DNA from 3 places in the Metabacillus schmidteae genome. Region 3 is predicted to be linked to each of the others. Evidence: riboswitches for the same ligand, from Rfam matches in the RefSeq annotation. Region 3 holds a riboswitch; each other region holds the start of a gene.
What was found. A riboswitch is a leader RNA that binds a small molecule or an ion and turns the genes downstream of it on or off. The one in region 3 is predicted to bind S-adenosylmethionine.
Positions count from the first base shown of each region.

Region 1: it holds a riboswitch for S-adenosylmethionine, as region 3 does, so the genes downstream of both, HWV59_RS07075 (Na+/H+ antiporter NhaC family protein) here and HWV59_RS15810 (5-methyltetrahydropteroyltriglutamate--homocysteine S-methyltransferase) in region 3, are expected to answer to the same signal.
Region 2: it holds a riboswitch for S-adenosylmethionine, as region 3 does, so the genes downstream of both, mtnW (2,3-diketo-5-methylthiopentyl-1-phosphate enolase) here and HWV59_RS15810 (5-methyltetrahydropteroyltriglutamate--homocysteine S-methyltransferase) in region 3, are expected to answer to the same signal.

Region 1 is NZ_CAESCH010000001.1:1,465,113-1,475,564, forward strand. Features, by position in the region: gene HWV59_RS07040 (MOSC domain-containing protein) at 1-162, shown strand, start outside; gene HWV59_RS07045 (MFS transporter) at 498-1,856, shown strand; gene HWV59_RS07050 (DUF3237 domain-containing protein) at 1,970-2,419, shown strand; gene HWV59_RS07055 (CoxG family protein) at 2,594-3,034, shown strand; gene HWV59_RS07060 (DUF3231 family protein) at 3,877-4,881, opposite strand; gene HWV59_RS07065 (hypothetical protein) at 5,076-5,216, shown strand; gene HWV59_RS07070 (hypothetical protein) at 5,488-5,670, shown strand; SAM riboswitch class I at 5,941-6,047, shown strand; gene HWV59_RS07075 (Na+/H+ antiporter NhaC family protein) at 6,333-7,613, shown strand; gene HWV59_RS07080 (hypothetical protein) at 8,410-8,592, shown strand; gene HWV59_RS07085 (hypothetical protein) at 9,038-9,298, shown strand; gene HWV59_RS07090 (site-2 protease family protein) at 9,571-10,452, shown strand, end outside.
Region 2 is NZ_CAESCH010000001.1:2,106,497-2,116,948, reverse strand. Features, by position in the region: gene HWV59_RS10085 (ZIP family metal transporter) at 123-860, shown strand; gene HWV59_RS10080 (aspartyl-phosphate phosphatase Spo0E family protein) at 900-1,151, opposite strand; gene HWV59_RS10075 (divergent polysaccharide deacetylase family protein) at 1,493-2,269, shown strand; gene cbpA (cyclic di-AMP binding protein CbpA) at 2,316-2,954, opposite strand; gene abc-f (ribosomal protection-like ABC-F family protein) at 3,351-5,054, shown strand; gene HWV59_RS10060 (1,2-dihydroxy-3-keto-5-methylthiopentene dioxygenase) at 5,075-5,617, opposite strand; gene HWV59_RS10055 (methylthioribulose 1-phosphate dehydratase) at 5,657-6,277, opposite strand; gene HWV59_RS10050 (2-hydroxy-3-keto-5-methylthiopentenyl-1-phosphate phosphatase) at 6,274-6,936, opposite strand; gene mtnW (2,3-diketo-5-methylthiopentyl-1-phosphate enolase) at 6,933-8,174, opposite strand; SAM riboswitch class I at 8,385-8,494, opposite strand; gene HWV59_RS10040 (pyridoxal phosphate-dependent aminotransferase) at 8,555-9,730, opposite strand; gene HWV59_RS10035 (carbon-nitrogen family hydrolase) at 9,833-10,452, shown strand, end outside.
Region 3 is NZ_CAESCH010000001.1:3,275,672-3,286,123, reverse strand. Features, by position in the region: gene HWV59_RS15850 (flavin-containing monooxygenase) at 1-253, shown strand, start outside; gene HWV59_RS15845 (AraC family transcriptional regulator) at 337-1,209, shown strand; gene HWV59_RS15840 (cupin domain-containing protein) at 1,292-1,876, shown strand; gene HWV59_RS15835 (hypothetical protein) at 2,100-2,369, shown strand; gene HWV59_RS15830 (sulfite exporter TauE/SafE family protein) at 2,392-3,204, shown strand; gene zwf (glucose-6-phosphate dehydrogenase) at 3,362-4,873, shown strand; gene gnd (phosphogluconate dehydrogenase (NAD(+)-dependent, decarboxylating)) at 4,908-5,801, shown strand; gene HWV59_RS15815 (YuzF family protein) at 6,188-6,493, opposite strand; SAM riboswitch class I at 6,707-6,809, shown strand; gene HWV59_RS15810 (5-methyltetrahydropteroyltriglutamate--homocysteine S-methyltransferase) at 6,967-8,070, shown strand; gene HWV59_RS15805 (hypothetical protein) at 8,128-8,274, opposite strand; gene HWV59_RS15800 (TetR/AcrR family transcriptional regulator) at 8,491-9,081, opposite strand; gene HWV59_RS15795 (efflux RND transporter permease subunit) at 9,288-10,452, shown strand, end outside.

The sequences.
Region 1 (10,452 bases), 1.8 Mb from region 3:
AAAAGGTGTATGATTATTACTGTTAATCCTGAAAATGCCGAACGAGATCCGAGTTTACATAGGACGGTTATAAAAGAAAGAAACAATATTTTTGGTGTTTATGCTTCTGTAGTTAAAACAGGGGACATTCATGTAGGGGATGAAATTCATCTTCTTGATTGAATTTTATGATTTCTGTGAATTATTGAGAAGATGTAGAGATAGGTTACAAACTCAAGTTCGTATAGCTAAATAAATACTGGATAATAGAAGGGGGATAGGAAAGAGAATATTCCCTATTATTCTATTAATTTACCTTCAATTTAACACAGTGAACGTCTTAAACCTTTGAAAGTACGGGAATAAGACGTTTTTTATTATGTCAGAAACGAACGAAAATAAAATAGTTACCTATTGTTCCCTAAAACCTATTATAATTAAAACTATTAAATCTGAATATTTAAAAAAGGAGAGTTATTTGTAAACGTTTACTGCATATTTAATAGGAGGATAACGAAATGAAAGTGATTAACCCGATGAATGTTATTGATAATAGTAAAATTTCTTCGTTTCACGTATGGCTTATTGCCTGGTTGTTTTTAGTTATTACATTTGATGGATATGATGTTGTTGTATATGGTGCGTCTGTGCCTTCCTTAATACAGGAGTGGGGGATTTCAGATGTAACAGCTGGTGCAATAGGAAGTTACACGGTTATTGGAACAGCACTTGGGGCAGTTATATTTGGGATGCTGTCTGATAAAATTGGCCGAAAAAAGATCATTTTGCTTACAACGTTCTTATTTAGTTTCTTTACTATGTTATCTGGTTTTGCAACAGGTCCAATTTTATTTGCCGTATTTCGAATAATTGCGGGGGTAGGTCTAGGTGGAGTAATGCCTAACGTTATTGCTCTCGCTACTGAGTTTTCTCCCAAAAGGGTGAGATCTGCCATTGTTTCTTTTATTTTCTGCGGCTATTCAATTGGAGCACTTTTAGCAGCACTTACAAGCCGGTCCCTACTACCAACCGTTGGATGGGAACCTGTTTATTGGTTAGCTGGTATTCCACTATTGTTTATTCCATTTTTAATGAAAAGTATTCCGGAGTCGGTAGGATTTCTTATTGAAAAAGGTAAGGTTGAAGAAGCCAAAGAAACGCTAATGAAGGTTGATCCAAGTTTGAGTGCAGGAGGGGAATTCGAATTTGTTAAGCCGCCGGCAAAAGAGCAGGGCTCACCAGTTGTGAAGCTTTTTGAAGATAAAAGAGCGTTCAGTACGATTATGTTTTGGATTTCCTGTTTTAGTGCCTTTGTTTTAATTTATTCAATGAACACATGGCTGCCTCGACTTATGATGCAGTCAGGTTATGACCTTAGCTCAAGTCTTGCCTTTACTGCTGTAATGCAGGTAGGTGCTATTATAGGAACGATTGTTTTCGGTCGTTTGGTGGACAAAATTGGATTTAAAAAGGTTCTTGTTCCATTATTTTTCTGTGGAGCAATTGCGTTATCCTTTATTGGGTTGACAAATAGCATGGGAATTGCCTTTATTTTAATTGCGATTATTGGTGCAGCTTCAGTAGGAGTGCAAAATATTTCTAACGCCTTTGTTTCACAGTACTATCCGTCCAGTATGCGCTCTACAGCAATTGGAAGTACGATGGCCTTTGGTCGTATAGGGGGAATTGTTGCACCAACCTTTGTTGGATTCCTATTAACGATGAATCTATTGCCGCAATTTAACTTTGTCGCAATTGGAGGAGCAGCGTTACTTGGTGGTGTTGCGATGTTATTTGTTCAGGAAAAGCACGGAAATTATTATGAAGCAAAAGAAGAGATACACCCAGAGAATCGTCCAGTGAAAGTGGCGAAATAAGTTTGTCATTTTAAAGGGGTTTTCTTTACTTACTATTTTTCGAGAAATGATAGATTTGTTGTTTCAAGTTTTAGTAGTTGGATTGACAATAAAAGACGAAAGGAAGGTAACAGATGGAAACAACATTTCTTTTTAAAGCAAATATTGAGGTGGCAGATCCAATTGAAGTTGGTGATGTTGGAACAGGGATAAGAAGAGTCATACCAATTATTGGGGGAGCGTTCGAAGGCAATGGGATAAAAGGGAAAGTCCTTTCAGGAGGGGCTGATTACCAGATGATAAGATATGATGGTGTAACAGAGGCGCTTGCTCATTATGTGATTGAAACGGATGATGGCATCCCTATCTATGTGATTAATAAAGGATTCAGACATGGTCCTAAGGATATTATTGATAAAATCATTCGTGGTGAGCAGGTTCCAGACGGTTCTTATTATTTCAAAACAACTCCAACCTTTGAAACAAGCAGTGAAAAGTACTCTTTTTTGAATAGAATGATTTTTATTGGTGAAGGCATTAGAAGACCAAATGATGTACAAATTTCATTTTATCAAATTCATTAATCTTTACATCTAGCACATGTAGGTGAAATGCTCCGCAAAACAAGACAGATATTAGATGATTATAAAAAGGGAAGCTATTTATAATTATTGATGTAAGTTTATGTTTTTTTATGTAATAATTATTTTGTGAAATGTTAATTTTGCAATTCATACATAGTGAAAGTGGGAATCATAATGGCAAAGGGAACACATACAGTAGAAATTCCAGTAGATGTACAAGCAGTTTGGGACTATGTCAGTGATCTTGAAAAATGGGCAACATCGGTACCAGCCTATAAAGAACATGAAATCATAAATGACAAGCAATCAATTTGGACATTTGAAGGTAATGTGAAAGGTATTAAAAAAACAATAAAAGCGCAGGTAGATATTACCGAATGGAATGAACCTTCAAATATAAAGTTTGAATTAAAAGGTTTAACAGATAATTTTACAGGAAGCGGTCACTTTACTGCAGAAGAAGTTAACGGTAAAACAACAATGACTTGTACGGTGGACGTCCGTGCAGGAGGATTATCGGGTGCAGTGATATCACCAATTATTAAATGGGCTGTTCCAAAAGTAGCATCTCGTTTAACAGAATCTATTGCACGTAAAATTGCCGTTTTGGCATAGTATTAGAGTTTTATTAGAAATTCAAAATGGCGGAAATGGAGGGACTGTCCAAAATAATGGATGGCCCTTTTTTCAGTATTTGATTGCTTAAGTATAAATAAATATGTAAAAACCAAATAAAGGTAGATTTGAGTTCATCTGTATCTTTTAGAAGGGGAAAAGTGGATAAAGCATACGTAAAAAAGAAATGTGAATGCTTTTACAGAGGTAGCAAGTACAAAGCCATATGCAAAATCCAAATAAAGGGAAAAATGAGCTCGAAAGCTGTGGGTTTTGTAAAAATAAACCATTTCTGTATGCTTATAAGGTGAAAAAGAGAAAAAAGCATACGTAAAAAAGAAATGTGAATGCTTTTACAAAGGCAGCAAGTACAAAGCCATATGCAAAATCCAAATAAAGGGAAAAATGAGCTCGAAAGCTGTGGGTTTTGTAAAAATAAACCATTTCTGTATGCTTATAAGGTGAAAAAGAGAAAAAAGCATACGTAAAAAAAAATGTGAATGCTTTTACAAAGGCAGCAAGTACAAAGCCATATGCAAAATCCAAATAAAGGGAAAAATGAGCTCGAAAGCTGTGGGTTTTGTAAAAATAAACCATTTCTGTATGCTTATAAGGTGAAAAAGAGAAAAAAGCATACGTAAAAAAAAATGTGAATGCTTTTACAAAGGCAGCAAGTACAAAGCCATACGCAAAAACCAAATAAAGGCAATTTCGAATTTTAAGTTAAACGAACTAAACCATCCTAATAATGAATAAGGATGGTTAAAAAAATATTTAAACTAACATAGAGAAATACGCATTAATAATTCATGTATTCACTAATTGAGGAAAAAACATCCCTTCTATATCTCTGTCGCAATTTCTTTCCTATTAGGAGCTAGCGGTGGCTGTTCGAGCCATTTATTTTGAACCATTAAATCAAACCACTTCTTTGTTACCATAAGATTTTTCAGAATGGTTGACTCATAAGTCGTTACAAGATCTGTTCGCATAGCTGATGCTAAACCTGCCCCATGATAGTTTTGGGCTGCTTGAAATAAAAAACCAACATGATACAAGATTAGTTTATCTGAAAAAGGAGATTCAGTTGAGGTTGTCACTTCGGTTTCCCAAGATTTTGGAACAGGTAAATTATCCCTTTGCATAATTTTGGAAAAATCCTTTATTTGTTCGTCAGCAGTATTCTCGGAATCAGTTAAAAACTTCCTTACTTCTTTTGATTGAGTGATTTGACTAAACGCAATAGAAAGTGTTTTCGCCATTATGCTCTTTTTAAGGTTTAAAGAAATACTAATGATTTCGGTTGCTGCTAATTTTCTACCCTTACCGAAAAATCCATCTGTGAAATCCTTGCTGGAAATATATTCAGGATTTTTATTGGGATATAATAAGGGATCTCTTTGAAAATTTCCTTTTTCAAGCAATAACTCGATTGTTTGATGATACATGTTTTTAGCGTCATTATCACATGAATCGTAAAAATCCCTTAAGTCTTTTCTAACTGATATAGCCAGTGAAGTACTGTGCCCAAGTAAACCATGTAATGTCATAATATGTAAGTAATTTAGGCAGAATATATCTGAAAACAGTCTTGGCTTATCTTTAAAAAGATCAGATTCATTAAATCCAATTGGAACTGGAAACCCCTCGTTCTCGATAAAACTTGCGATTTGTTTCTTTTGTTTTCCGAAAGTATTTATGGCATCTTCAAAAATTTTTTTAATTAGCTCGTCTTCAATAATAGAAACCATATATTGATTTACCACATCAGTCATTGTACCGTTTACATACTCTCCCCAAAGTGAACCTATCTCCGAAGATGTGAGTTTTAATTTATTACCATCCACAATATCACCTCATGTATAATGATTTCCTAATTCATTAGGTCTTATGAGCTTAACAATTAATTTGAGCTAACAAATCACTGTGGAAACAAGTTCTAATATTAAGTGTTATTGCACTTCAAACAGGAGAGGGCTCTTTTTTTATGTAATTTTAGGTTACAATTAATTCATCCAATTCATTTAAAGAAGGTGTTAAGATGATTATCCTTTTTGGTATGTTAATATTTGCGGGAATTTTTGCTATATTTGATGCTTTAAGAAAGGTAAATAATAATATTTTGGACCAAACAGAAGAGATAAAAAAGTTACGTGAAGCCATAATAGAGAATAAGAAATGAATGATGAAATGGTTGAATGCGAGCTGCAATGATAGATACAAAAAAGTTTTGGGTACAAGAAGCCATACATAGAAGTAAACCTTAATAATTTAGTATAGATTGAAATTGTAAAAAATATATATAAAGGGGGATGTTAGTCTAATAAGATAGTAACAGGGTTGTGTTATTTATGAAAAGTCTTTAGGAAGAAGGATCGCCTCTTTTTTTTATGTGTATGTAATCATTTAATTGTAACTACATAATTGTTAGTCTTTTTTAGGTGGTGAATCATTTGAATTTGTATTTTTATATAACAATAATTATTGGGTTTTCTCTTATATACTATGGATATGTTAGGAAAATAGATAATGATTTAAAAAAGAAAAAATTAGAGATAGAAGAAAAAAAGATAGAATTAGAAATTAAGAAATTAGAACTTGGTTTAGAGAGTAAAGACCATGGTGAAAAGCGTTAGATGTACTATTGATTTTCAACAAAATTGTAAACACGAAAGAAGGGAATGGTATTTTTTCGTACTCCCTCGTTTTCGTGTTCTTCGGTTCTTTTGCTTGTTAGGCTTTATCTACAAAAGATTTTAATAAATCATTTTGGAATAATAATATGATCATGACGGAAGTGAGATATTCAGTTCTGTCCAGAACCAAAAACTATCCAGAAAAATTTTGTTGATATAGCAATAAATATCATGTAATCTTTTATACTGTGACAAAAAAATAGATTTTTCTTCTTATCAAGAGAGATGGAGGGACTGGCCAGATGAGATCTCGGCAGCGGAACTTAGTGATTAAGTTGCTGTGCCAATTCCAACAAGAAAGGCTTGATAGATGAGAAGAGTATTTTATAGATATAAGGCCTCTTCTTGTTTTTATGAGAAGCGGCTTTTTTGTACTATCAGAAAGTACATAAATTTTTATGGATGATAGTATAAGAAAAACTAAGGCTTTGGCCATTAGGACTTGGCGACAAGCCAAGTTTTTCTAAGAAGATAAGAAAGCATAAAAGTTTGTGCGTAGTTTTAGTGTCTAGCTCGAGCCGATAGGCGGGCGCCTTGAGTTTTTCTTATGGGGCACAGAATGGTCAAAAGACCCGTCCCATTTAATATTTGGAGGTGGAACAATGAAAAAAGGTAATCCATGGGCGCTAATCCCATTTGTTGTGTTTTTGGTTTTATTTATTGGTTCAGGAGTTATTACAGGTGATTTTTATGCCTTTCCAGTCATAGTAGCCATTGTGATTTCGGGTGCTGTTGCTCTGGCGATGAGTCGAAAAGAATCGTTTTCGCGGAAGGTTGATATTTTTTGCCAAGGTGCAGGTAATGTAAATGTCATGTTGATGGTTCTTATTTTTCTTTTGGCTGGGGCTTTTTCAGAAACAGCAAAAGGCATGGGGGCAGTAGACTCCACTGTTAACTTTGCTTTATCGGTTGTTCCGCAAAACTTGCTTGTTGTAGGCTTGTTCATCATTGCCTGCTTTATCTCCCTATCCATGGGTACGTCGATGGGAACGATTGTGGCATTGGCGCCAATTGGAGTTGGGATAAGCGAACATACCGAGCTTTCAATTGCTTTAGTAATGGCGGCGATTATTGGAGGTTCAATGTTTGGCGATAATTTATCCTTTATTTCAGATACAACTATCACTGCGGTTCGTTCACAAGGCGTACAAATGAAGGATAAATTTAAGGTGAATTTTTGGATTGTGTTGCCGGCAGCCATTGTAACAGGCATTATTTTAGGTGCTATTACAATGGGTGAAACGGCACAAGTAGAGCATTTAAGCTATAATTGGGTAAAAATTGTTCCCTATGTTCTGGTCATTATTTTTGCGTTAGCTGGAATGAACGTTTTCCTTGTTCTTGCATTAGGGACTGTTCTCGCGGGAGCTGTTGGCTTAGCGGATGGCAGCTACCATTTAATGAGCCTTTTGCAAACGATTGGCGAAGGAATGGCAGGCATGTATGAAATCGCCTTTCTTGCGATATTAATAGCTGGAATGGTGGAGGTTATTAAATTTAACGGCGGAATTGACTTTCTGCTTCACCTTGCGACACGAAGAATTAAATCGAAAAAGGGTGCAGAATTTGGAATTGCCGGTCTTGTGAGCTTAACTGGTCTATCCACGGCCAATAATACGATTGCAATTCTGATCGCCGGTCCGCTTGCAAAAAATATGGCTGATCAGTATGGGATTGACCCGCGAAAGTCAGCAAGTATATTAGATATTTTCTCCTGTGCGATCCAGGGCCTTCTGCCATACGGAGCACAACTTCTGGCAGCTGCAAGCGTCGCGGGAATATCACCAGTAAGCATCCTGCAATACTCATTCTATCCAATTCTTATAGGAATCTGTGGAATTATCGCTATCCTCATTGGATACCCGACAAAAAAGAAAGCTTGATTTTATATTTTAAAGCAACGGGGGCATGTCCCCCGGTTGAATTAATAATAAAGTAAAGGTTCGTGCATTAGGTATTATCAAGTTGGAAGTAGCAATAGGAACAGAGAGAGCAAGCACTTATTAATCTTCCAAATATAGATTTCGTGTGAAGTATTGATTAACACAACTAAATAGGAATTGTTAAAACGTCTTAGATCCTTGATAGTGCAGGAGCTGAGACGTTTTTTTATTAAATGAGGAACGAGCGAGAAATGTTTTAACACGTTAGGGAGGAAGAATCATTAGAGATTCTATCTGTATCTCTTTCTTCCACAAAAGGGCCATTATATGTAGTATGGTTTTGGACCGTAATTAACGTTAATAAAGTTACAAAAACAGCCTATTTCCTATCTTTGTTTACTAGTTATATATAGTTATTAATTATAGTTTCCAACGTAAACAACGATAGGACTTTACTTGGAGGGGTGGGTATGATAGGCTGATACGCCACTGAAACACCTGCTTCAGCCTTTCAAGACCAATCATGACCACAGAGGCTCCAAGTCAAGTCCTTAAACGGCTTATCTATGGTTACATGTAAATAATGATAAATGGTGCACCCTATCAATGTTTTTGAACAGATACTACATATAAGCGCCCGATTGTTTAATACCGCTTTTAAAGTAAAGGGGATATTATAAAGGTCTATACTTAAACTACTTGGCAGGTTAATTGGAATTAAATCGAAATAATGGTAAAAAAAACTATATGTGTTAACTTATATATAGGTAATTATTTACTTTTAAGGGGGAGAAAAATGAATAAAACTCGAACAATTATTACATTTGTGAGTAGTTTTCTTATTTTTGCTGTTGGCGTGTTTAGAATACTTACTGAATCTCTTACTTTTACACCTTTGTTTGTAGCATATATATTTGTAATTGCTGGTTTAATTGGAGTTGTTGCAAGTGGAGTAAAACTAAAGAAAATTGAAAGCTAATTAATCTGCTAAAGAGGTTAATGATAAAAAATGTTTTAATAAAAGGAATAGGTTAGGTATTGAAATCTATGGGCTAAGAAAGGGAGAATATGTATTCATTACTATTTTTTGTAGTTTTAATTGCATTAATCATTTTAATTATTATAAAAAGACAGAACAAAAAGGTAGTCTTAATTTTAACTGCAATATTAATTTTGCTTCTTATTGGTGGACTTATGTTTGTAAGGGATGTTGTACAAAATTTTGCACCATAACTTATTCAAGTAACGGGCGCATATATCAAACAAGAGATGCGCTTATTTTTGTTATGGGCCCAGATTGTCGAGTAACAACAAAAACAAAAGTATTTAAAGGGATATTGAAATTGTGCTACGCTGTAATATATATGTAGCAGATGGGTGCGTTTAACTAAATTATTTTGGATTTAAATAAGGGGGGAATCAAAGTGGCTGTGAATATTATTTTCAATCCGATATTTTATTTAATGCTTTTTATGATAGGAATATGGATGGGTGGCATGATTGATCCATTGTTCGGATTAATATCGATTTTAGGAGGTTTGTTATTAGGGTTCTCTAACTCCTTAAAAAATGGCGTAGTAATGAATAAAAAGTCAAAGGTTTTACTTTATGCATCTTTTGTTTTCCTTCTAAGTTTAATGTCGTTAGCATACTTAGCTAGTCTATATTTTATCTTTAGTTTTTAAAGAAAAGGGCGCAATTCCGCAGCATGAATTGTGCTCTTTCTTTATGTTAAGGGCCATTAAATGGAAGACTTGAATTCAAGATAATGAGCAACTTTATTTGCATGAGTATTTACGAATTTTTCCTAATTAATGTTGATAGGCATACAAAAACTTGAATGGACTGTTTCAGCGGTCCGTTTTTCTATGCTTTTAATTAAATTAAGGGCAATTAAGTCCAACACATTGAAACTTTCGATTACTTTATCCGTATTACATGTAGGGGAGAGAACTATATGAATACTATTACAAAACCTTTAGGATTAACAATTATTATAGCGATATTAATTTTTTTATTTAACTTTACAAAATACGCTACAATGGCGAATTTTATGGGTTTAACTTTGGTCCTTTTATTTATTACCTTGTTAATTCATGAGTTAGGACACGTATTGTTTGGTATATGGTCAGGTTACAGATTTAACTATTTAACGGTTGGTCCTTTAACAATTGAAAATACTGATCATTTACATATTAAGGTGAATGACATTTGGTTATTAGTTGGGGGTGTAGCAAGTTGTTCGCCTCTATCAAGCGATTTAAAAAGTATTGCTAAACAACATAAACGGTTTGTTGCTGGTGGACCAATTTTTTCTATTATAACAGCGAGTATCAGTTTAATATTAGGCACATCAATGGGCATACACTTCTTTACATACTTCGGAATATTTAATTTAGTTATTTTTTTCGCTACGATTTTGCCATACCAAGGAGCTATAAAATCAGATGGAAGGGTCTTACTTGAGCTGTCAAAACAAGGTAAACAGACTGAAGAATTTTTAATATCTTTATTATTGATGAAAGAAATGAATTCCCCAATACATCCAACGGACTGGTCCTTAGAATTAATTGAAAAAGCAAAAACCTTACAACCATCTGTTGACAATGTTATGGTTGGATATATTCTTTTTTACTACACACTAATAAAAGAAGGGTACAAAAATGCTTCCGCATTACTTGAACCGTTTAAGAAATTACCTGTAACTAAGCAAAATCAAATAGCGTTGCAATTTATCAATCACATTCAGCAGATAGATTTGATTATTGAGGGAAATTATGATGAGGAAAGAATAAACGAGCTGCATCAATTTTTGAATCCAATAGAGCCTATTAGTTAT
Region 2 (10,452 bases), 1.2 Mb from region 3:
AAGATTTGCATTCGTAGTATAATTTCAAACAATTTTGTTTCTTGATCGTATTAGTTTAGCTATAATAGTGCTAAATAGCAATTTTGAACAAAGGGTATCCATAGTTAAAGGAGAAAACTCATATGTCTGATGTAATAATAGGTAGTATTTTATCAGCCCTATCAACAGGATTAGGTGCTATACCAATCCTTTTTCTACAAAAAACCATTACACATCGCTGGAGAGACATTTTATTAGCATTTACAGCTGGAATTATGATGACTGCTGCGATGTTAGGCTTAATACCGGAATCTTTAAAATATGGCGGGTTGGTAGAGGTATGCATCGGAATATTTTTAGGTGTTTTAGTACTGACCTCTCTTGAAAGAGCCATCCCTCATATTGATTTAGAACATACCAAAAGTGGAATAAAATTTGATGAAAAGGCATTGCTCATCGTTGCGGCAATAACGTTGCATAATATACCTGAGGGATTATCTGTTGGGGTTAGTTATGCATCTTCTGTAAGTGAAAATGAAACCGGAAATTTAATTGCTTTTGCAATTGGATTACAAAATGCCCCTGAAGGCTTTTTAGTTGCTCTGTTTTTAATCAATCAGAGTATCAAAAAAGGAAAAGCATTTCTAATTGCGACCGCTACTGGAGCTGTAGAAATTGTCGCATCGTTACTTGGATTTTATTTAACTAACTATGTGGAGTTTCTTGTCCCATATGGTTTAGCCTTTGCTGCTGGAGCGATGTTATTTATTATCTACAAAGAGCTAATACCAGAATCCCACGGTGATGGAAATGAACAGTTTGCCACCTACTCTTTTATTACCGGTATTCTTTGTATGGTCATCTTAATCAATAGCTTTTAATCCAATTAAAAAATACAGTGCTCCCACTGTATTTTTTGATTAATATGAGTACGTATCTTGAAGTGAAAACATCTTCATCTTTGGAACAAAATGCTGAAACGGTCCTCGTTTCGGCTTTTTTTCATCTATTAAAATCTGTTGATACTCGTTTAAAAGCACGTCCAAATCTTGACTGCATTTCACAGCTAAATCACTTGTATAGCCTTCTCTGTTCGCGGTTTCAATCATTTCTTCTCTTTTATTATTTATTAGCTCGAGTAAACTAGTTTTCATACGGTCTGTATTATTCATCACATAGCCTCCTAGTTATTCATTTATATGGAATCTAGGACTTCAAATAGTGTGTTTTATCAAAATCCATTTAATTATGACAAGAATTATTACAGAATTTATCAAATCTGTAAAGCCTAACGCAAATTTAGACATATTTCGCATAATAAAATATGACAAAATTGTAAACATATTCACTTTAACTTGGCTTATATGTTTTTATTCCCACATTATGTATTTTCTAAACTTCCATTTTTTTTACACATTTATTGTTCTAAATTGGTTATGTTATAAAAAAAGTTTGTTTTAGCATAAATTTTTTTACAATCATTCCAAAATTGATCAATAAAGGAGTATTACATATGAAAATATTCATGGTCTTCTGTTTTCTTTTTGTCAACTTTACACCTCATTTGCTATCTGAAACTTCTCAACATACAAGTCCAAAACAAGTAGCCATCGTTATTGATGACTTTGGAAATGACATGAAAGGAACGGAGGAAATACTATCCTTACCTATCCCTCTAACAGTTGCCGTTATGCCTTTTATGTCCACAACTAAAAAAGATGCAGAAATTGCTCATCAAAAAGGACATGAAGTCATTCTTCACCTTCCAATGGAACCATTACATGGAAAAAAAAGCTGGTTAGGACCTGGAGCGATAACAAGTGATTTATCTAATGAGGAAGTACGAGAAAGAGTCACGAAAGCAATAGAAGACGTTCCACATGCAGTTGGAATGAATAATCATATGGGATCTAAGATTACGGCTGACCCTCGTATAATGAGAATTATTTTGGAGGTATGTCAGGAGAAAGGATTATATTATTTAGATAGTAAAACAACTGGAAAAAGTGTTGTAGAAAAATTGGCAACTGAGTTAGGGGTCCCTTATTTAGAAAACGAAATGTTTTTTGATGAACAATATACAATAAATCATATTGTAAGACAGGCTAATATTTTATTAAACCGAATTGAGAATGATACTGAAATTATCGCTATAGGTCATGTTGGGATTGCCGGAGAAAAAACAGCATCGGTTTTAAAACAATATGTACCAAAGGTCTTAGAAAAGGCAAAACCTGTAACATTATCCGAATTATTTATTCATCCCGAGGATGTGACAAACTTTCAGTAGTAAACAAAGGGACTGTGCTACAATGAGGACAATCCCTTTGTAACAGTTATTTTGTTTTATCAATACGGTCGATTGCTGTAACACGGAAATCTTTATCTTCTAATTTTTTTACAACTTTTTGAAGTTTTTCATCAGTTAAATCACCAGAGAGATTTAAAATAATCCTTCTAATATACTCGTCACCGTTGTCTAACGTTAACAAACCTTCAATATTGATATCTTTTACAGCTGTTACTAAATCCTTTATAGCACCTTTATGTTCCTTCGTACCAATCGTTAGAAGAACTCCACCCGTTTTCATACCGAAGGAATCTTCGAGTACATCCATAATGTTAGAATGGGTAATAATTCCGGAAAATTCATTATGCTCATTCTTCACAGCTAAGAAAGGCAACCGGCGGATCGTTAAAAATGTCTTAAAGAATGAATCGTCTTCATATATGTAAGCATCTTGATTTTTAATTAATGGCTCAATAAAATCTGTTTCCTTTCCATTATGCTCAACAAAATGCTCTAATAAATGAACTTTATAGATAAATCCAACAAACGTTCTCCCTTCATCCTTTAGAACAGGTACAGACCTATATCCTATTTCCTTTAAATAGTCATATGCTTCCTTGACAGTCCATTGGCTATCACAATACTTTACTTCCGCTTTCTTCACGAAATGATAACGCACCTTCATGACACAACCCCCTTGTAGTGTGTTTGATTAGAATTTATCATAGCCCTCGTTATTAGTAAAGGTCATGTGCAAATCCTTCTTTAGAACTTGTTGTATATGATACTCCGTAAGCTGTTGCATTATCATTCCCTCTTACATATAATAAAGATAACCAAGTCGGAAAGGGTGAATGTTGAGACAATGAAGTTCTAATCTTGTTTTTCAGGCTATTATTTTTCATTTATTTAATTTGAATCTTAATATTACCTAGAGAAATTGGATTAGTCTGCATTCTTCAACATTATACATCCTATATGAACAAAATAATGTGTTCTTTTATTTACAGGAAACACATATTTTTTGCATAGGAATATGTATTTTTAAGAATGACTCTCTAGGGCTAGGGGGGCTTTTTTTATGCTTACAGTACGAAATATACACAAACATTTTGGTGATCAACAAATAATAAACGATGTTTCCTTTGAAATTAAAAAACTAGATCGAATTGGTCTAGTTGGTATTAATGGAGCAGGGAAATCAACACTTGCTAACTTGATTTACGGCCTAATAGAACCTGATAGCGGTTCAATATTAAAATCTCCTGCACTTAAGATTGGTTATTTAAAGCAATCTGTTGATTACCAATTAGCAATCAACACAAATCTTTCAAGTGAATTCCTTGAAAAGACAAGTGAATTAGGACTATCTAAATATCGAACCTGGGAAAATGAACGTCTCTCACATTTAAGTGGTGGTGAAAAGCTCAAAGTTGCCTTAGCTGAAGTTTGGGCAAGTCATCCACATATTCTTCTACTTGACGAACCAACAAATCATCTTGATTTTCAAGGGATCAATTGGTTAGTGGACCAACTTGAATCATTCAAAGGTGCAATTGTTATTATATCTCATGACCGTTACTTTTTAGATCAAACTGTTAGTCAAATATTTGACCTGGAGAACGGTAATCTTACTGCCTATGAGGGAAATTACACGGGATTTTATGAGAAAAAGAAAAAAAATCGAGAAATTCAATTACATCATTATCAGAGCCAGCAGAAAGATATTGCGAGAGTTGAAGAGCAATTGGATCAATTGCAACAATGGGCTGGTAAAGCTCATCGAACAATGCGTGACCAAGAAGGCATGAAAGAGTTCCATGGTGTAAAAGCTAAAAAACTTGATCGTGCAGTGAAATCAAAAATGAAAAGGTTAAAAAATGAATTAGATAAAAACAAGGTTGAAAAACCATCTGAAGATAAATCCCTGTCCTTTCAATTTAAAGCAAATGGAAAGAAAGGGAACCGAATCATTGAGGCAAAAAATCTTACGAAAACTTTTCAGAACAGGATGTTGTTTCAGCAAAGTCAATTTTATATTAAGCATGGAGAAAAAATTGGTGTTTATGGACCAAATGGTTCCGGGAAAACAACATTATTAAAAATGTTGATTGGAGAAGAACCTATCACATCAGGTCACTTAAACATTAGCTCCTCTCTTAACATCGCAACCTTAAGCCAAGATGTTGCAGACATGGACGTTTCACAAACAGGCTTAGACGCATTACAAATTTCAGATCGGACACAGTTATTAAAAGCAAGAACAACTTTGGCAAATATGGGTATGGACGCTAAAAAGCTTAATCAGCTTGTTGGAACATTAAGTCTAGGCGAACGGACAAGAATTAAGTTAACAAGCATGCTAATAAATGAGTACGATCTCTTAATCCTGGATGAACCTACGAATCATTTGGATTTAGCAAGTCGAAATCAATTAGAGCTAACATTAAAAAATTTTACAGGAACGATTCTTGTCGTTTCCCATGATGTTTATTTCTTACAACATGTTTGTGATAAGTTGCTAGTTTTCGAAGACAAAAAAATTAAACGTGTAGAAATGTCGATTGAAGAATATGAAAAAAAACGAAATACTCCCAATAAAACCTCCTTATCTAACGAAAAGGAAGTTGAAGAAGAGTTATTGCGAGTGAACACAAAAATCTCTGAAATACTCGGAGAGCTAAGTTTATTAACTCCAGATTCTGATAAATATGTTGGATTAGATAAGGCGTTTCAAAACTTAATAAAGAAAAAACAATGTTTATTAAAAAAAGCGGAGAATTAATATTCCTCCGCTTTTTCATATTACTTTGTTAATTCTTGTTCCTCTTGATAAGGATGTGCCACCCATCCTTCTGTTTCAATAAATAAACGAACAGCCACAACTTGGCGATCTTCCATTAATGTAAAGAAATGTGGATTTCCTTCTGGCACAGAAATAACATCTCCTGCTTCCAATTCTACATCAAAGTATCCTGTTTGATCGTCACCTTTAATAATAAAGATCCCATGACCGGCTGTAATAGCACGAACCTCATCTTCTGTGTGTGTATGAACATTTTCAAACTTCTTAAGTAACTCTTCAAGGTTTGGTGTTGCATCTGATAATGCCACGATATCCCAAGTCTTGTAGCCTCTTCTTTCAGCTAAATCTTCAATTTCAGCTTTGTAAGCTGTCAAAATTTCTGATTTCTCTTCATCACTAAGAACGAACTTCTCAACTAAATGTGATGGAAGCTTACTCATATCCCAATGCTCATATAGAACACCTTGTTTTTCTAAAAATGCAGAAACCTGCTCTTGACCTTCAATTACTTCTTTTGTGTTTCTTACTTTAATAACTGCCATGATTGTCTCCTCCAATTTCTAATGTGATTGTACACTTTCCTAACGAACGGCCTTTAATGCCATCAGTTTCAAATGATAGGAAAATAAAAATTCACTAGCTTCTAAGAATTTCTTTGCTTCTAATGCATCTCTTCCCCAGACAGTAATACCATGATTACGGATAAGGACAGCACCTGCATCACCTCTAACATATTCACTAAACTCCTGAGCCAATGTAGGAATGTGTGCGTGATTATAAATAATTGGAATTGTGAATTCGGCATCCTCATCCCATAAACCATACGCTTTAATGATTTCTTGACCTTTAAACGTGATCTTTCCCTGATCACCATAAAGTTCAGAAATTACGTTGTTATCAACGGTATGTACATGAAGGCTGCAACCTGCACTCGTTTTATTAAATATTTCAACATGTAATAGCGTTTCAGCAGATGGTTTTAAATGAGTGTCCTGAACAGGTTGACCCTTGCCATCAACAAGTAAAAAATCTTCATTCGTTTCCTTTGTTTTATCCTTTCCACTTGCCGTAACAAGAAATGAAATTGGATCACTATTCACTTTTATAGCCAAGTTTCCACTTGTTCCTGGGAACCACTCTCTCTTTGCCAGCACCCTTTTAATATCAGCTAATTCTTCCCAGCGTTGATCTAGTAAACTCACACACTCTCCTCCTCTATCTGGTCAAGAATGTTCATCACATCATAAAATGTTGTAAACGATTGATGTGGCAGCCCTAACTCTTTACATTTTTCTAGTAACAAATCTCTAGCAATTACAAAATCCGCTAATTTTGCTGCCTGTAAATCTGTTATTGAGTCACCAATTACAATTTTCTTCTGATCCTCATGTGTCAGCTGACGAATAAGTGACGGCTTACAGCACCCACATTCATTCGTACAATATTCATCACAGTTATTTGGCCATTCAATCTCTATATTTTCCTTAGAGAAATTAGCCACATTACAATAAATTTGATCTTCATGAACCAATCCGTCAAGAAGCGGATAAACAAAAAAGTCAATTCCTCCACTAACAACATAAAGTGGAATGTTTTTGTCTTGTGTATATTGAACAAACTCTCGAAAACCTGAACGGATCTCTGCATGATTTAGGATATACTCCACAATTTGAGCCTTTGATGAGGAAGGAAGTAATTGAAACATCTTCCCTACCCCTTCTTTAATGGAAATATTCTGAGAGAGCACTCCTTCTTTAAGAGCATCCCATTCAGGTGGAGCAAATTTTTTCATAATAGCTATGATGTTATCTGTCTCTGTGATCGTCCCGTCAAAGTCACAAATAATTACTTTGTCACTCATTTGCTCACCTCTTTGGCACCCCAAAGATTAATGGCAAGCTTAAGATCTTCGCTTGTTTCAGATGCTTCCTTCAGTGTGATACCGGAAAGGGCAGCATCGATAGCTGCGCGGAAAGCTTGTCCTCCACCAATCGCTCCGTTAGGATGTCCATGGACTCCACCACCGGCATTAATAACGGAATTAAGACCAAAATCATTCACTAATAATGGAACTAAGCCAGGATGAATGCCTGCAGACGGAACCGGGAACGATTGCTTAAATCCTTCTTCTTTCAAGCAAAACTCCGCAATTCCAAGTGCTTCCTTTCGATCCAGTGCTACACTTCCATAAGGAGAAGGGAATAAAGAGAAGTCTGCTCCAGACATTCTAACTAACTTCCCTAATAACAATGAGCTTGAAAATCCATAAAGGTTAGATGCAGTTGAAGCACCACTTACAGCAGGATGCGCCATAATTGGAATCGTAATTTCCGGGTCTTCCGCTATACTTTGCATTACATCCAGTCCATAAGCAAATACATTAAAAAGCAATACACTAGCACCAAGTTCAGTGGCTCTTTTCGCTTTTTCCTTCAGCTCAAATGTTTTACCTGATAAGTTAACTGCGTATAACGCTTTGTGTCCTGTTTCTTCAAATACCTGATGTAACACTTCTTTACCAGCTAAGATTCTATCTTCAAAAGGTGTTAAAGGATTCTCAAAAAGAATTTCATCATCTTTTACTAGATCAACCCCACCTAATACCTGCTGCTTTAACTGATCCTTTAAATAAACAAGATCTCTGCCAATGACACCCTTAAAAATACTCATAAGTAGTGGTCGATCATGAACACCAACTAATTCCCGTATTCCGGAGACACCGAATTTTGGTCCCGGGAAAGCCTTTTTCAATTCTTCAGAAACCTCTAAGTCAAGCAGTTTCACTTCACCATCAAGAGATAGTTTTCCGAAAACTGTCGTTAAGATTGCAGGTAGATCATGACTATAATTTAAACTCGGATAAGCAATTTTAATAATTCCTTTAGTAACAGCTTTCCCAAGATATTGATTTGTTTTTTCGCAACTTTCAAGCTGACTGACTTCTAATACACGACCTTTATGGGCTTTTAATTGTTCTTGTTCAAGCAAGGGAAGATCGGTCCATGAACCAACCGTTAAGCCCAATGCAATCCCTTCGGCTTTTTTGTTTAAGTCACCTTTTGCATCGTGTACAAGATATGTAGCAATAACTTCACTCACTGATAACCCTACTTTCTCAATACATCTGACATTTTCTGAATTTTTCTATTAATCATATTAATTTTAACATCTTTCATTCTATAATGCATTTGGATCCTTGGATTAATCTTGAACATTTCGTTTCAATTTTTGTGTCGCTTTCTAAGCATAAAAAACCCCTTTGAATAGGTCAAAGGGGTTTTGTTTACGTGCATTTGTAAAGACAAATTTCCCTTATCTATCAGCTTTAGCTGCAAGAATTAGCACCGTGCTTAACACGGAATGTTAAGTCGGTTGCCGGGCTTCATCGGGCTAGTCCCTCCACCTGCTCTTGATAAGAACGAAACGTTCATATTTTAAATTAATAAGATTATGACAGAAAAAAATATAATTTGTCAAGATTAGAAAATATTTAATTTTTTAATTCTTTCAACGGCTTCTCTTAATCTTTCTTCAGATGTTAGTAAACCAACCCTTACATACCCTTCACCATAATCTCCAAATCCTACACCGGGCGCTACTACAACATGTGCATTTTCAAGCAAATAATCTGAAAAGGCTTGAGAGGATTCAAATTGACTTGGAACTGGAAGCCATGCGAAAAATGATCCAGCCGGAGCAGTTACTTTCCATCCAATTTCAAGACATGCATCAATAAGAGCATTTCGTCTGGATTCATATAAAGCATTTAGTTCCTCAACACATGTTTGCGGGCTTAATAACGCATGTGCAGCTGCTTCTTGGATGGCACTAAACACACTCACATACATATGATCTTGAAGTAAGTTTAAAGCCTCAATTACAGAAGGATTACCAACTGCAAAGCCAATTCTCCAACCAGCCATATTGTAGGTTTTAGAGAAGGTATATATTTCAATTCCAACCTCTTTTGCACCCTTAGTTTGCAAAAAGCTCATTGGTTTTTTACCATCAAAGCCAATTGCTCCATATGCGAAATCATGGACAACACAAATATCATGATCGTCAGCGAACTGTACCGTCTCTTCAAAAAATTCTTCAGATGCTGTTGCCCCAGTTGGATTATTTGGATAGTTAATAAACATTAATTTCGCTTGTTCAATGACATCTTTTTCTATATTTTTATAGTTCGGTAAAAACTTGTTTTCTTCTAACAAGGGCATAACTTCCATTTTTGCACGAGCTAATTCCACCCCTGACCAATAATCAGGATAACCTGGATCAGGCACTAGTACTACATCTCCTGGATTTAGGAGACATTGAGGAACCTCAACTAAGCCTGCTTTACCACCAAATAGGATTGCTACTTCAGTTTGTGGGTCAATCTCTACTCCATATTCCCTTTTGTAAAAAAGAGCAACTGCTTCCTTTAAAAAGGATTGACCACGAAACGGAGAATACTTATGGTAATTTGGGTTCTTTACTGCTTTTTCCATTGCTTCAACAATATGTGCCGGTGTTGGTCTGTCTGGATTTCCTTGACCTAAATTAATAACATCGTGACCTTGCTCAATGATGTTGTTCACTTTCGCAACAAGGCTTGCAAAAAACTGCTTCGGTAATGTATTTAATAATTCAGATTGCTTAAATTTTTTCATTTTTAACACCTACTCAAAAAATTCTTGAAATTCTAGTCACAAATAATATATCGTTAGATACAACTTGTAAAGTAAAAAATTTTAATTGAAGGTGTGAACCAAATGAAACCTATCATTACATGTATTCAATTAGACATCAAATTCGGTGATCCGGATTTTAATTATCAACAAGTAGAAAAAAAGATTGCCCAAGCTGTACAACAAGAACAATCAACTACGATTGTCTTACCTGAACTATGGACAACGGGTTATGATCTAACTCGCTTAGAAGAAATTTCCGATGAAAATGGTGAGAAGACAACCTCCTTCCTACAGGAGCTTGCAAAAAAATATAACGTTCACATTGTGGGTGGGTCAATTGCTAAAAAAATTGACAAGCAGGTAACCAATACAATGCTTGTTGTGGACAATACCGGACAGTTAATCCATGAATATAGTAAACTTCATCTTTTTAAGCTTATGAACGAGCACCACTACTTAACTGCAGGGAGTGAAAAAGGTTTATTTGACCTTGGTGGTATGAAAAGTGCTGGAGTCATTTGTTACGATATACGTTTTCCGGAATGGATTCGCGCCCACACCACAATGGGAGCAGAGGTGCTATTCGTTGTTGCAGAATGGCCAATGCCCCGCCTTAATCATTGGAAAACACTCCTACTCAGTAGAGCCATAGAAAATCAATGTTATGTTGTAGCATGCAATCGGGCAGGAACTGACCCTGA
Region 3 (10,452 bases):
TGAGGATTCATCTGAACTGGAAATTCAAAATATCATATGGGCTACAGGTTTTAAAACTGATTTTTCCTGGTTGAAAATAGATCATGTTATGAATCATAAAGGACATGTCATACATAACCGTGGTGTAACAAATATAAAAGGGCTATACCTTATCGGTCTCCCATGGCAATATCGTCGTGGTTCTGCATTATTGGAAGGAGTAGGATATGATGCAGAGTACATTGTTGAGAAAATAAATAGTCCCCAAAATTAATCATACCCTACAAAATTGAACTCAAAAAGTCGGGTCGCTTCAATTATTATTTGTTATCTTGTTGGTAAAGGGAGGTCACCTGAATGGATTCGCTGAAAAATATGAATGATGCCATAATGTATATTGAAGATCATCTTACAGATGAAATTGACGTAAAGGAAGTTGCTAGACGGACACTGTGTTCTGAATTTCACTTTAAAAAAATGTTTTCCCTGCTGGCGGGTATTCCTTTATCCGAATACATCCGCAGGAGGCGCTTAACCCTTGCAGCTTTTGAACTTACACATAATCAAATGAAAGTGATCGATGCCGCCGTTACATTTGGTTATTCTTCGGCTGATTCCTTTACAAGAGCATTTCAGCAATTACATGGCATAACACCATCAGAAGCAAAACAGAATGGTCAATCATTAAAAGCTTTCCCGCCAATGACCTTCCAGTTAACCATTAAGGGAGGAAGCGAAATGAATTATCGAATTGAAGAAAAAGCACCATTTACTATTATAGGATTGATGAGGCGAGTTCCCATTGTTTTTCAAGGGGAAAACCCGGACATCACTGCCATGACAAAATCAATCACACCTGAAAAGATTCATCAATTAAAACAACTTTCAAATATTGAACCAAAGGGCATCATCAGTGCTTCAACTAATTTCTCAGAAGAGCGGATGGAGGAAAAGGGTGAACTTGATCATTATATTGGTGTTGCAACTACAAGAGATTGTCCTGAAAACTTTTCTCAACTTGAGGTTCCAGCTTTAACTTGGGCTGTGTTTGAGTCTGTTGGACCATTTCCAAATAAGCTTCAGGAAACATGGGGGCGCATTTATTCAGAATGGTTTCCATCTTCAAGCTATCAACAAGTAGAAGGGCCTGAAATCCTGTGGAATGAAAACAATAACTACTCATCACCAACATTTAGGAGTGAGATATGGATCCCGATTCAAAAAAAATAAAAAAGAAATTACGAGGTTCAAAGTCCATTCTCTCTTCCTATGCATAGGATATTCCTAGAACCTAGGAAAGGAGTTGAGGTAAATGTATTTTGTTCCTTATGTGCATCAGAATCAATATCCATACTATGCTCCAGCACCGGTGCCTAACTATGGAGGGCACTCAATATATTGGCCATACCCTGATGTAACAGAACAATCAAACTCAAATCATTCATATCGATTTTCAAATCCGAGAGTGGCAATTGCAGACTATGGAACGAAACCCTATGTCGTAAACATTAATGAGGCAACAAAGCAAAATAATACATTTCGAACTGCTATATGGACAGGTAAACATCTCCAAGTTACATTAATGAGCATAAACGTCGGCGAGGATATTGGCTTGGAAATCCATCCAAATGAGGATCAGTTTCTCCGGATTGAACAAGGACAAGGAATTGTTCAAATGGGGAAAAGCAAAGAAAATTTAAACTTTGAACGCAATGTCTATGATGATTCAGCAATCATGATTCCAGCTGGAACATGGCACAATTTAACGAATACAGGGAATGTTCCATTAAAGCTTTACTCAATCTATGCCCCTCCGCACCATCCATTTGGGACTGTTCATGCTACAAAAGCCGAGGCGATGGCAGAGGAAAGAAACCGAAGCTATAGAAGACCGTAAAATAGAGCACCTTACGGAATACTCTATCATGATAATTTCTAGCAATGAAGCGATCCTTATTTAAAGGGTCGTTTCGCTGTGTTCGTTAGGAAATTATAAAATTCCTGAACTGTGATAAAGGCGCTTGCGCGTTTGTTCATAGTTCATTCATAAAATAAATTGCTTAACATATATCAATCCTTCATACTAGAAAAATAAAATAATAGAAAAGGGGTGCAGGACTATGGCTGTGGTGAAAAAGAAGCCTACCCAAAAAAGCAAAAAAGACATAAGCTTCATGCAAAAACTCCGCCCGATTTTTTTGATCATTTTTTGCTTATTTATTGTTTATGTTTATTATCTATCTACAATAGATCAATTACTTCCGCAAATAATAAAAATCTTTTCTGCCCTTATATCGTATGCTCAGTCAATTCCTACATCGATTTTGCTGATCATCGGTTATACTCTTATTATTTTTTATGTGGGTTTTATAGTAGGGAAAAAAGCTTAAATCATAAATGGGAGATTTACATATGTTGTTGGTTTTATTATTAATGATAGGTTTAGTTGGAGGTATGCTTGGGAGCCTTGTAGGATTAGGGGGAGGTATCATTATTGTGCCTGCTCTGTTATTTATTGGTACATATACGAACCTATTGCCTTCCATTACACCACAATTTGCTGTGGGGACCTCGATGTTCATATTAATTGTGACAGGTTTATCCTCTACAATTGCGTATATGAAGCAAAAAACAGTTTACTTTAAAGCAGGCATTATCTTTTTTATCGGAAGTGGACCGGGAGCTTTAGTTGGAGCTCTTGTAAATAAAGAGATTGAACTGAATCAATTTTATATATGCTTTGGTATATTTGTTATTTTCATTTCCATCCTCCTAAGTGTTCAAAAGTACATAAAGCCTAAAACGAATCAAGTAGGCTCTGTTCATATCTTTGAAGATAAACAAGGGATAAAACATACATTATACTTTCAACCTGTTTTAGCAGTTGTGATTGCATTTATTGTTGGGGTTTTGTCTGGTTTATTTGGGATTGGTGGAGGTTCTTTAATGGTCCCGACGATGCTTCTATTATTCCGATTTCCTGCTTCAATAGCGGTAGCAACATCAATGTTTATGGTGTTTTTGTCATCGATTATTGGCTCAATTACACATATTCAACTCGGCAATGTTGACTGGTTATGGATCTTGGGATTAGCACCTGGAGCATGGATTGGCGCAAAACTTGGTGCTTATATTAATGGTCGTTTAAAAGATGGGACAGTTGTTGTAATACTAAGACTTGTGTTAGTAGTGGTTGGAATACGGTTAGTTTTTCAAGGTTTATAACGATCAATTAATGGGAATTAAATCCTTTATGTATAAACATGAAGGATTTTTTTGTTGTCGAATTGATCAATCATTGTAGATAAATTCAAAAAAGAACGGAAAGACTACTTAGTAATCAATTCTATCAAAATGATGTATGACTTATGGAGGTCGGAAAATGGATCATTCAACTTTTGTCTTATTTGGTGCTACAGGAGATTTAGCAAAAAGAAAAATCATCCCGGCCTTATTTGAGTTGTTTCTTCACCAAAAGCTGCCAGCCTCATTTTCAATCATAGGTTCAAGTATTACGGAATACACGGATGAGGAATTTCACAATTATGTACAACAATCTATTGAAACATACTCAGATCATTCAGCAAGTGACCCAAAAATGAGTGGTTTTTTACAACTTATTCGATATTGTAAGGTCGATGTGACACAAGGTTCAGAATTTGAAAGATTATTATCATTAATAAAAGCTCGTGAAATTGAGTTACATATCCCAGGAAACAGATTGTTTTATCTTTCGGTAGCTCCACAGTTTTTTGAGATCATTGTTTTAAAGCTGCAAGAGTCTAATTTAGTTCAAACAAAAGGCTGGAAGCGTCTCCTCATTGAGAAACCATTTGGGCATGATGTCACGTCAGCACGTGAATTGAATGAAAAACTTTCTAGTGTTTTTGATGAAGAAGAAATTTACAGAATTGATCATTATTTAGGCAAGCCAATGGTTCAGAACCTGGAAACATTGGAATTTGCAAATCCTGTCCTTCAAAGTTTATGGAACAATGAACATATCGCGAATGTCCAAATTACTGCAAGTGAAACAGTAGGAGTTGAGAAGCGGGCTTCCTATTATGACAAGGCAGGGGCGATTCGTGATATGGTTCAAAACCATATGATGCAGTTGCTGATGATGGTTAGTATGCATTTTCCTAAAAGCTTTTCTGCAAATACGGTACAACAAGAAAAGAGAAAGATAATGGAAGCTGTTCGTCCATTGAAAAAGGAAGACGTTTCTAAAGACGTTGTTAGAGGTCAATATGGTTCTGGAGAAATAAATAGTCAGCAAGTAATTGGATATAAGGATGAACCAAATATTGATCCATCTTCTATGACTGATACATTCATCGCTGCACGCCTTTGGATTGATGATCCGTTATGGAAGGGTGTCCCATTTTATATTCGAACAGGAAAGCGAATGAGAGAAAAATCCACTCGGATTGTGATTGAATTTAAAAATCTATTACCGAAATACGATGGAAAAACGGAGCCAAATCTATTGGAAATCGGAATTAACCCTGATACAGAAGTGTCATTCCAACTAAATAGTCGTAACCCTTTGAAAGAAGGGAAGATTGAACCGATCCATGTTGACTTTACACCTGAACAGAGTGACATTCCCGAGGCTTATGAAATTATATTGGTAGATGCATTAGAGGGTGATGCTACTTATTTTGCTCACTGGAAGGAAGTAGAATTATCTTGGCAACTTGTTCAACCAATTCTTGATGCATTTAAGGAAAATCTTGTCCCGCTTCATGAGTATCCATCTGGATCATATGGTCCAACTGCTGCACACAAACTACTTGAAGAAGATGGATTTGCATGGTGGTCAATTGACAACACAATTGAAAATGATATTCAAACTGAAAATAGATCTCAAAAGCTGAACAACAACAAGTAACCGTTGAGTCGGACTAATTAAAGGAGTGGTAGTAATGAAAGTAGGCTTAATTGGATTAGGTAAAATGGGGTTAAATATTAGTAAAAATCTCATCGATCACCAACATGAAGTGGTTGCGTTTGATATTAATGAAAAAACAGTAGATGAGATAAAACAATATGGTGCTCGAGGAACCTCGGATTTAAAGGAACTGGTACAGTCTCTTGAAAGTCCAAGAATTGTGTGGATCATGGTGCCACATAAAGTCGTTGATCAAGTGATACAGGATGTTAAGCCACTGCTATCTAGTGGTGATATCGTCATTGAAGCAGGTAATTCTCATTATAGTGAGTCAATGCGAAGATATGATGAGTTTAAGGAAGTGGGGGTAAGCTACCTTGATGTTGGAACATCAGGCGGGATGGAAGGTGCTCGCAATGGCGCAAATTATATGATTGGAGGCGACCAGGAGGCATGGGAGGTCGTTGAACCAATCTTCCGGGACACGGCAGTTGAAAAAGGCTATTTATATACAGGGAAATCAGGAAGTGGCCACTTCTTAAAAATGGTTCATAATGGGATTGAGTATGGAATGATGGCAGCTATCGGAGAAGGATTCGAGGTTCTAGAAAAAAGCCAATTCGATTATGATTATGAACGAGTAGCAAGAGTTTGGAGTAATGGTTCTGTCATTCGGTCATGGTTAATGGAACTTACAGAGAATGCATTTGCCAAAGATGCCAAACTACATGATATTAAGGGAATTATGCACTCATCTGGTGAAGGGAAATGGACGGTTGAAGAAGCGTTAGATCTCCAAGCAGCAACTCCTGTTATTGCACTTTCATTAATGATGAGATACCGATCGCTGGAAACAGATACCTTTACAGGTAAAGTTGTTGCTGCATTGCGAAATGAGTTCGGTGGACATGCGGTGGAAAAGAAATAAAGTAGTCGCTATGCCAAGGCATTTCTGCCAATTCAATTGGCATGTAAAAAAGCGTCCATCTGTCCCATGATCATCCTGGTCAGATAGACGCTTTTTATGTTTTACTTGATTTACTTTTTCATGTTTTGTTTTCGTCACTCTAGTGTTCATATCGGCTAATGCATATGTTCCTCGATTTAATACTGGATCTCTTTTACCTTCCCGCAATAATTTTTCTCTTTGCTTTTTTGCTTTTGATTTTGTCATCTGCTTCACTCCAATTTATAAAATTAATGTTCTCATTTCTATTATATTTTATACGAATATGTTTTGGTTAAACTAAAAGAAAGCTTATGTAAAAAAACTTTACCTCTCTAATGAGAAATAAAGTCTTATTCTCTGTAAGGTCATTTTTGAGAAGTGTCAGGCATAATCCAAACAACTTCACATAAGCGAACAAAAAAAGTAGATTCACGTTCTTGAAGAACAACATGATCTGGTTTTACATCCATAACAAGTCCAGCTACTCTTCCTCTTGTTGTTTCAAGTACTGCCCGCTTTCCAACTAATGTACTTGTTGCAGCATACACGTATGGTTCTACTACCATCACTTGCTTGGGCTGCATCATATTTTCCATGTGCATAGGCTGCTGCATCATATTCATATTGTCCATATGCATTGGCTGAGTCATAGTGTGATACATGTTATTCATTTATTATTACCTCCATCATCTGTTTTTCCCACAATCACAACATATTCAATGGTTTGGGTATTGCTATGGGTATTCACCCAATTCCAAAAATTCTATTAAGGATAAATATACTGTTACTTAATAGTTTATAAACTAGAAAATTTTACAATTAATGTTTGACATCTTACTTAAGGAAAGAGTATATTAATTGTATTAACTTAATATTTTGATATTTTCTTATCAAGAGAGGTGGAGGGACTGGCCCTATGATACCTCGGCAGCGGACTTTAATAAGTACTGTGCCAACTCCAGTAGCATGATGCTATAGAGATAAGAGGAGCAAGGTATAACTATGCTAACGAACCCCTCTTCTTATTTATGAAGAGGGTTTTTTAGTTTTAAGGTATTAAGTACTACAGTTAATTCGATTTGTTTATCGATATACATAGAAATTCTATACTGTAGGTAAATTTTTTAATAAGGGAGAGTTCTACATGACAAAAACATTAGTAAAAGCACCATTTAGAGCAGATCACGTGGGAAGTTTATTAAGACCGGAACGAATTCATAACGCTAGAAAAGATTTTCAGGCAGGAACAATTACAGCTCAACAATTACATGATATTGAAACAGAAGAAATAAAAAAAGTTGTAGACAAGCAAATTGAAGTTGGCCTGCAAGCTGTAACAGATGGAGAATTCCGCCGCAGATTTTGGCATACAGACTTTTTAGAGCATTTAAATGGTGTAGAAGGATATGTGCCAGGTCATGGGTTTAAATTCAATGGTGAAGAAACAGAAAGATACGATGTACGAGTAACTGGAAAAATCTCATTTAATCCGGATCATCCACACGTAAAAGAATTTATTGAATTTAAAGAAATCGTTGGTGATCGTGCGGTTGCAAAACAAACAATTCCTAGTCCTAACCAATTATTCAATGCAGGAATTCGCAATTTAGACATTTATCCAGACCTTGAAGAATATACAAATGATGTTATCCAAACATACCGTGATGCTATTAAAGCTTTTTATGATGCTGGTTGTCGGTACCTGCAGCTTGATGATGTATACATTGCAGGACTGAACGCACCGGAAATTCCGTTTAATGATAGTGGCTATTCTCGTGAACAGTTAATCGACTTAGCCTTACGAGTGGCAAATGGTGTATTAGAGGATAAACCGGAAGATCTTATTATTACAACACATCTTTGCCGTGGTAATTACCGTTCAACATGGGCATTTGAAGGCAGCTATGCTAAAATCGCGCCAACATTATTTGCAAAAGAAAAAGTAAACGGATTTTTCTTAGAATATGATGATGATCGTTCTGGAGATTTTGCACCGTTAGAATACATTCCAAATGGAGGACCACAAGTCGTTCTTGGGGTATTCACATCAAAGCATGGCAAGCTGGAAGATAAAGAAAACATTAAGGCACGTGTGGAAGAAGCAACAAAATATGTACCACTTGAGCAAATTTGTATTAGTCCACAATGTGGCTTTGCTTCAACTCATCATGGAAATATCCTAACAGAAGAAGAACAATGGGAGAAGTTAAAGTATATCGTTGATATTTCGAAAGAGATTTGGGGATAACATAATAAAAGCGAACATCAATTGATGTTCGCTTTTATTCATCTATTAAACTAATCATTACATATAATCGTAAACAGAATCTTCAAAATAGAGCCAGTGATAGTATTCAATTTGTGCATCTGACATTTCGGACACTTGTTTTTCACTAAATTTTTGTTTATCTAATAATTTATTCACTTTATAATCTCTGGCTACTTTGCTCATTTTAAAATCCTCCTTATGTATAAACCAAGACTTAATCTTTTGTTGTTATAATGTTGTAATCGCTTTCCTTAACTTCTTGTCTTTATTATATATCTCAAACTTAGATAAAACAAATATCAATTTGATATGATTTTGCGAAAACTAATATAGAATTGTTATTTATACATAGAGATGTAGTTTTATGGGTCAAGGGGACAGGTTCACTGTCCCTTTTTTTTACTTTGGGACAATTGACCTGTCCCCATGTCCCTTCATTCCATTTAATCCATTTTTTATTACATGATTAATGATTTCTGCCATTTCTTTTGGGGATTTATCCATACCTTGATTTAGCCATGATTTAATCGTATAGATACTCCCGCTAATAGTAAAAATACTTAAATACATAGACATTTCCTTACTTAGTTGTTTATCAGCTTTCCAGTTTTTCATAAAGATATCCTGTGCAAATTTGTTTTGAAATGTCGTGTCTACTTTTTCATTAAGAAGTGTCTGACACACCTCGTGCTTTGATGCGAAGTATTCCAATAATTTCTCAATCATCTGGAGATCGTCTTGATCATTTTCAAAGTTACACTGATGTAAATACCCAGCCATATCATCAATCAACTCATTTTCTATTTTGTCAAGAAGATCAAACTGATCTGTGAAATGAGAATAGAATGTAGATCGATTAATATCAGCCCATTCACATATTTCTTTAACTGTAATAGAGGAAATCTGTTTTTCCTTTAATAGTTGCATAAGACTATCCTTTAATACCATTTGCGTATATTTTTTACGTCGATCCAGTTTTGAACTAGACATAAAAATCACCTTTTCATATGCATTATCCAACATATATTGTAAATATGTTGTTCAACTAACGGATGTTAAATAACTGATTGTTGAATAGCCAACACCGTGTCAATATAATGATAGGGTGAACATGAAAAAAAGGCAAGAGAGGGTGAAAACTTATAAATAGTGCAGCACGAATTATTAAACATAAAAAAGCAGTCGTCATTACATTTATGATCCTTACCATCATCTGTTCCTTGGCATCATTAACAGTATCAGTAAACTATGATATGACAGATTACTTGCCGGATGATGCACAGTCAACAAAAGCATTGGACATCATGGAGCAGGAGTTTGAGGGGGGTGTTCCGTCGAACCGAGTTATGGTTAATGATGTGACCATTCAGGAAGCTCTTGCTTTTAAAAAGGAATTAGCTGTGATTGATGGTGTGTCAGATGTTACGTGGTTAGATGATGCGATCGATATAAAAGCTCCACTCGAAATGGCAGATGAAGAGACTGTTGAAACCTATTATAAGGATGGAAAAGCATTATTTTCGTTTAGTATTCGCGATGGAGATGAAGTTGCCATAACAGATGAAATCTATAAGCTTATTGGTGAGGAAAATGCGATGGCAGGGGAATCTCTGAATACGGCCACACAACAAAAAATGGCTGGAACGGAATCTATGTATGCAGCTGCTTTGTTAGTTCCTATTATTATTATCATTTTAGTTGTTTCAACAACATCCTGGGTAGAGCCGGTGTTATTTTTAACAGCTATAGGTGTGTCAATCTTAATAAATATGGGTACAAATATGTTTCTCGGCGAAGTATCCTTTGTGACTCAATCTGTTGCTCCAATCTTACAGCTGGCGGTATCACTTGATTATGCGATTTTCCTTCTACATAGTTTTTCAGATTATCGGAAGAAAATAGCTGATCCACAAGAAGCTATGCAGCTTGCCATGAAAAAATCGTTCTCTGCGATCACGGCAAGTGCGTCAACAACCTTTTTTGGGTTTATTGCACTCTCGTTTATGAACTTTGAAATTGGTTCAGATTTAGGGATTAACTTAGTAAAAGGTATTTTATTAAGTTTCATTAGTGTAATGGTCTTTTTACCGGCACTTACGCTAGTGTTTTATAAATGGATTGATAAAACGCAGCATAAACCATTACTTCCTTATATAAAGAACAAAGGTAATGCAGTAATGAAAATGAAAATTCCCAGCTTACTTATTGTTTTTTTATTAGTTGTACCGGCATTTTTGGCACAAAGTCAGACAAATTTTATCTATGGAATCGGTGATCAACCAGAAGAAACAAGAGCTGGCAGCGATATAGTCAAAATTAAAGAGCATTTTGGTGAAAGCACACCACTCGTATTGCTGGTAC